2 regions of the Micromonospora sp. NPDC005203 genome follow, and region 1 is predicted to be linked to the other one. Evidence: riboswitches for the same ligand, from Rfam matches in the RefSeq annotation. Region 1 holds a riboswitch; the other holds the start of a gene.
What was found. Region 1 has a riboswitch for S-adenosylmethionine ahead of ACFYPM_RS13535 (ABC transporter substrate-binding protein). Riboswitches for the same ligand answer to the same signal wherever they lie in the genome.
Positions count from the first base shown of each region.

Region 1 (3,201 bases):
GCTGGAGTCCTTGATCAGGGCGATGAGCTGATTCACCCAGGCCGGCAGCACCCGCCGGATGCCCTGCGGGATGATCACCAGCCGCATCGCGTCGGTCCAGGAGAAGCCGAGGGCGCGGGCGCCCTCCAGTTGGGCGGCCTCCACCGACTGGATGCCGGACCGGAAGATCTCCCCGATGTACGCGGCCGCGATCAGCGACAGCGCCAGGATGCCCAACGGGTAGGGGTCCGGTCCCCAGACCTGCATGCCCAGCGGCGCCAGCCCGACGCCGATCAGCAGGATCGTCGCCGCGGCCGGAAGTCCTCGGAACACGTCGGTGTAGACCCGCGCCGGCCAGCGCAGCCAACGGCTGCGCGAGATGCCGGCGACGGCCAACAGCAGGCCCAGCACCGAGCCGAGCAGGGCGGCGGAGACCGCCAGGATCAGCGTGTTGGGCAACCCGACGGTCAGCATCTCGGGCAGCGCCTCGCGCATCGCGTCGATGTCGAAGAAGGTCTCCCACAGCGTGCTCAACGGATCCATCGGTCGCCTCTCCTACCGCCCTGCTCGCTCGTCACCGGGTCAGGACGCGGCCGACGCGGACGCCGACGGCACGGCCGACGCGGACGCCGACGGCTTCGACGACGTGCCCGACGCGGTCGGTGCCGACACAGTGCCGCTGCCCGGCGTGAAGTCGGCCGGGATCGGCCGACCGGGGTAGTACTGCGCCTGCAACCGGCTCCAGGTGCCGTCCGCGACGACCTCGTCGAGGCCCTTGTTCAGCGCCTCGCGCAGTTTGTCGCTGCCCTTGGCCACGGCGTAGGCGGTCGGCGCCGGGCTGAGCTGCTTGGCCGCCACGGTGATCTTGCCGGTGCTGTCGGCGGCCGACTTCTCGCCGATTTCGGCCGGAGCGATCCACGCGTCGGCGGTGCCGGCCTTGAGCTGGTTGATCGCGCCGTTGTAGTCCGGCACCCGGACCGGGTCGAGCTGCTCACCGGTGGCGTAGTCGTCCTGCACGGTGCCCTGCACCACCACGACCCGCTTGCCGGCGAGCTGGTCGAAGCCGGTGATCGGCGAGCCGGCCGGCACGTCCAGGCCGAAGTAGCCGAAGTCGTAGCCGTTGCCGAAGTCGACGGTCTTCTTGCGCGCCTCGGTGATGGTGATCGAGGAACTGCCCACGTCGAACTTGTGGTTGTTGACCTGGGACAGCAGCGCGGAGAAGTCGGTGCCGACGAACTCGACAGTGAGGCCGAGCTTGCCGGCCACGGCGGTCAGCAGGTCGTTGTCGAAGCCGGTGAACCTGCCGTCCTTGAGGTACACGTTCGGCGGGGCGTCGGTCAGCGTGCCGGCCCGCAGCACGCCCGGCTGCGCCAGGCCGTACGGGTTGGCGGTGGCGTCGGACGAGGTGTCGTCGCCGCAGGCGGTGAGAGCGGTGGCAACCAGGATCGTGGCCGCGCCCAGGGCTGCGGCACGGGTCAGGGCAGGAAGGATTCGCACGGGTGTCTCCGAAAGGGGTCGTGTCTCGGCGGGCACGGACGTGTGCCGCCGACGGTGCGCCCGATGGGCGTACCGCTGGAAAGGCTTGGAAAAGACTGGAAGGCTCGGAAAAGAAAGGTGCGCTAGTGCCGGGGGCCGCGTTGACACGCGGCGCTGCACATTCGCATCATGTCCACGTGCCGCCGCCGGGTCAGTGCCGGCGTGGGCTGACCGGCGCGGAGTTGCGCGACATCGGTCGGTGGGGCGGTGCTGAGGGTGCGCATGGTTCTCCCGGGTCTGTGCTGACCTGGGTGCCAGGCCACGCTTGCACCGACGTCGTGCCGGTGCCTGGTCTTCACCCGGGGCACCCCACCGCGGAGGAGGGTTGCCGGCCAGCGAGCCGGGGCTTCGCGCTGGCACTCATGACCTGCAGCGAGGCTAGCAGCACGCACGGGTGGATCGTCCAGTCGTTATGACCACGCTCACCGTGCCCGGAGGATGCTCGGCCCGCAGGTCAGCCGGCGTGCACGTGCGGCCGGCGACACGGGTCGGGTTCCTGGCGGCGCAGGATCTCCCGGGTGACCGAGGCGATTGCGCCCTGTCCGAACACCAGGTAGCGCAGGAAGTTGCGGGCCGGGCCGCCCTCGCTCCACTCGAAGTAGATGTGCGGTCGCCGCCCGGTGCGGTCGCGGATCTCCAGCAGCAGGACGGCGAGCGCGTTGGGTACCGAGGAGCTGGTCAGGCTGAGCACCGCGAAGCTGTCGTCGGCCAGGCCGCCGCGTACCAGCAGCTCGGTCTGGAAGTCCGACGGGTCGGTGACGTGCACCTCGACGAAGATCACGTCGCTGTCGTCGGGGAAGTCGTTGTCCGCCATCGTCTGTTCCAACTTCGCGCGGTACTCGGCCTCGTCGTGCCGGTCGGGCTCGTGGGCGACGAGCCGGATCCGTCGTCCGGCCCGCTCGTCGATCATCCGGGTGGCGACCGGATCCAGCTCGATCCGGTCCACCCGCAGCTCGTAGGCCCGCGACACCCGGGACAGCACCGAGACCACGATGATCCCGCCGATGAAACAGGCCGCGATCTTGACGCCGTCGGGGCGTTCCACCACGTTCGCCAGGGTGGTGTAGACGAAGACCACCGCGATGACGCCGAACGCGAGGGTGCGACCGCGCTGACCCCGCCGGGCCGCCGCGAGCGTCACCGCGGTCGCCGCTGACGTGATCAACACCAGCACACCTGTGGCGTACGCGCCGCCCTGCGCGTCCACGCTGGCGTCGAAGACGACCGTGATCAGGAAGGCCACCGTGGTGAAGACCAGCACCAGCGGCCGGACGGCCCGCGCCCAGGCCGGTGCCATGCCGTAGCGGGGCAGGTAACGGGGGACGAGGTTGAGCAGTCCGGCCATCGCCGACGCCCCCGCGAACCAGAGGATCCCGATGGTGGACAGGTCGTAGACGGTGCCGAACACCTCCCCGAGGTGCTGGTGCGCCAGGTAGGCCAGCGCCCGGCCGTTCGCCGGCCCGCCCGGCCGGAAGTCCTCCGCCGGGATCAGGATGGTGGTCGTCACGCTGCTGGTGATCAGGAAGACGCTCATGATCACCGCGGCGGTGGTGAGCAGCCGACGGGCGCCCCTGATCCGGCCCAGCGGTCGAGCCTCGGAGTCCTGCGGGTCGCCCCGTACGCTCGGCATCACGGCCACCCCGGTCTCGAAGCCGGACAGGCCCAACGCCAGTTTCGGGAAGACCA
Region 1 covers NZ_JBIAKV010000004.1:400,324-403,524, reverse strand. Annotated here, with positions in the region: gene ACFYPM_RS13540 (amino acid ABC transporter permease) at 1-522, opposite strand, end outside; gene ACFYPM_RS13535 (ABC transporter substrate-binding protein) at 562-1,476, opposite strand; SAM riboswitch class IV at 1,772-1,883, opposite strand; gene ACFYPM_RS13530 (amino acid transporter) at 1,970-3,201, opposite strand, start outside.

Region 2 (3,201 bases), on a different contig from region 1:
TGGTGGCTGCGGGTCGCCTTGGAGACGCCGAAGTCGAAGCTCCCGCAGGCCGCCTCGCCATTCTCGACAAGCGCCCGCACGATCTGTAGCCGCACGTCGTCGGCGAGTGCGGCCAGCACGCTGGTGACCGGTACGTCGGTCAGGTCGGGTTCGTGCGGCTCCATGTGACCAGTGTAACCCTTGTTCGACAACCTTCGAACAACGTCCTATGGTCGACGTCGTTGGTTCGACGATACTCGAACATTGGAGCTGACGATGCGACCCCGTGCCGCCGCCTACCCGCTGCTCGCCGTGCTCGGTTGGGGCGTGATGTTCCCGGTCCTGGCCAGTGCGCTGACCCGGGTCGACCCGCTCAACCTCACCACCGCCCGCTACCTGCTCGCCAGCGCCATCCTGGTCGCGATCCTGCTGCTCCGCGAAGGTTCCGGCGCACTGCGGCACGGCGGTCGGACCGGCGAGATCGTGCTGCTCGGCGTGGTCGGCTTCGCCGGCTTCAACGTGCTCACCAACCTGGCGCTCGAACACGCCGCCCCGCAGCAGATCGCCCTGTTCGTGGCTACCACCCCGTTGATCACCCAGTTGGTCCGCTGGGCGCGCGACGGCGTACGGCCGAAGCCGCTCCTGCTGGCCCTCTCCCTGGTGGCGCTCCTCGGAGTCGGCCTGGTGATCACCCGCGGGAGCCTGGCCGGGCTCGGCCAGTTCGGTCTCGGTGGGCTGATGATGATCGGCGCGGTCCTCGGCTGGGGCATCTACACACACGGTGCCAGCCGGTTCGGCGACTGGTCCCCACTGCGCTTCACCACCCTGACGGCGCTCGCCGGCACGGCGGCCATGCTGGTCACGAGCATCGGCGCGGACGCCGTCGGCTGGCAGCACGCGCCGGCCGCCGCCGACCTCGCGGCGGTCACCCCACAGTTGGCGTACGCCGTGGTCGTCGGCGCGGTGATCGCGGTGCTGGCCTGGAACACCGGTGTGCAGCGGCTCGGTGCCGCCAACGCGGCGCTGTTCATGAACCTGGTTCCGGTCACCACCTTCGCGGTGCAGATCGCCCGCGGCTACCGCCCGGAGCCCATCGAGCTGGTCGGGGCTGCCATCACGATCGGTGCGCTGGTCGCCGCCAACCTCGCCACCCGGCCTCGGATTCGGCCCTCGTCGCCGCCGCGGTCGACCGCGACCACGGACCAGATCGCCGTGGTCGACCCGGTCGCGGTGAGCGCCCGCTGACCCACCCGCCGGTGCCCTCAGGCCCAGCGAGCCCTGCTGGCCGCCCTCGGTGCCGTGGCGATCTACCTCGGGGGGCGCCGCCGCCGGTAACTCGCTGAGTTGTTCGGCTCACAGCGTGGGATCCGCGGTAGAGGCGACGGAGATAGTTGCCTAGACTCGACGGCACAACTGCATACCTCATCCAGAGGGGCTGAGGGATACGGCCCGACGACGCCCCGGCAACCACCCCGCGCGCTCACCGCTGAGCGACCCGTGGGGCAGGTGCCAATTCCGTCCCCGCCGCACCGTGCGATGTGGGGAAAGATGAGAGGACCCTCGACATGACGTCGACGCTCGCCGCCTCCGGCATCGACACCTCCGCCAGCCCCGCCCGCGCCCTGGTCTGTCGCGCCTGTTCGGCCCGTTACCCGCTCGTCGCCCAGCACGCCTGCTACGAGTGTTTCGGCCCCCTCGAAGTCGACTACGACACCACCGCACTGGCCACCGTCACCCGCGAGCAGATCGAGGCCGGCCCGGAGAACATCTGGCGCTACGCGGCACTGCTCCCCGCCGGTCAGGACCCGGCCAGCCGGGTCACCCTCGACCCGGGGCTGACCCCGCTGGTGGCGGCCCCGCACCTCGCCGCCGAACTGGGCATCACCGCGCCGCTGTGGGTCAAGGACGACAGCGCCAACCCGACCCACTCGTTCAAGGACCGGGTCGTCTCGGTGGCGCTCACCGCCGCGAAGGCGCTCGGCTTCACCCGGTTCGCCTGCGCGTCCACCGGCAACCTGGCCAACTCGGTGGCCGCGCACGCCGCCCGCGCCGGGGCGCCCTCGGTGGTCTTCATCCCCAGTGACCTGGAGCAGGGCAAGGTCATCACCACCGCCGTCTACGGCGGCGAGCTGGTCGCCATCGACGGCTCGTACGACGACGTCAACCGACTCTGCGGCGAGTTGGTGGAGACTGACGAGTTCGAGGACACCGCGTTCGTCAACGTGAACGTCCGGCCGTACTACGCGGAGGGCTCCAAGACCCTCGGCTACGAGGTGGCCGAGCAGCTCGGCTGGCGCATCCCGGCGCAGGTGGTCATCCCGATGGCCAGCGGCGAGCTGCTCACCAAGATCGACAAGGCGTTCTCCGAGCTGGTGGAGATCGGCCTGGTCGAGGCGCCGGCCGGCGGCTGGAAGGTCTTCGGCGCCCAGTCCGCCGGTTGCAACCCGATCGCCACCGCGCTGCACGCGGACACCGACACGATCATCCCGGTCAAGCCCACCGGCATCGCCAAGTCGCTCAACATCGGCGACCCGGCCGCCGGCGTCTACGCGCTGGAGGCGGTCCGCCGCACCGGCGGCTGGATGGAGTACGCCGACGACGACGAGATCCGCGCCGGCATCCGCGATCTGGCCCGCACCACGGGCGTCTTCGCCGAGACCGCGGGCGGGGTGACCGTGGCGGTGCTCCGCAAGCTCGTCGAATCCGGTCGGCTCGACCCGGCCGCGGAGACCGTCGTGTTCAACACCGGTGAAGGTCTGAAGACCGTCGACGCGGTGGCCGGCGAGGTCGGACCGACCCACCACATCAAGCCCTCGCTGCGCGCCGCCCGCGACGCCGGCCTCCTCGGCTGACCGTCTGGCCCTGGCCCTGCCTTGCCCTGCCCTGACCGTCCTGCCCTGCCCTGCCCTGCCTCCGCGTCACGGTCGCTTTGCCCGCTTTGTGGGTATCGTCGGCCTTGGCTGGCCTTGGTCCACTCGGGTTTCTGGAAGTCGGGGTGTCCCCGCTGTCGGACACCCCGACTTCAATGAAACCGAGTGCATCAAGCGGTGGGTCGCGCTGCGGTGGGTCGCGGGTGCGATGGGTCGCGCTGTGTCTCGCCGGGCCGGTGGATCAAGCGTTGTCCGAGGCGGGCCGAGTGGATCAGTCTGTGACTGAGATTTCGCTGTGAGTGTGGAAAACCCGCCGCTGTGGACTTGACGGCAGGAACCGGACGGCGCAAGA
Region 2 covers NZ_JBIAKV010000002.1:277,775-280,975, forward strand. Annotated here, with positions in the region: gene ACFYPM_RS06495 (ArsR/SmtB family transcription factor) at 1-164, opposite strand, end outside; gene ACFYPM_RS06500 (DMT family transporter) at 256-1,224, shown strand; SAM riboswitch class I at 1,399-1,534, shown strand; gene thrC (threonine synthase) at 1,545-2,831, shown strand.
Region 2: it holds a riboswitch for S-adenosylmethionine, as region 1 does, so the genes downstream of both, thrC (threonine synthase) here and ACFYPM_RS13535 (ABC transporter substrate-binding protein) in region 1, are expected to answer to the same signal.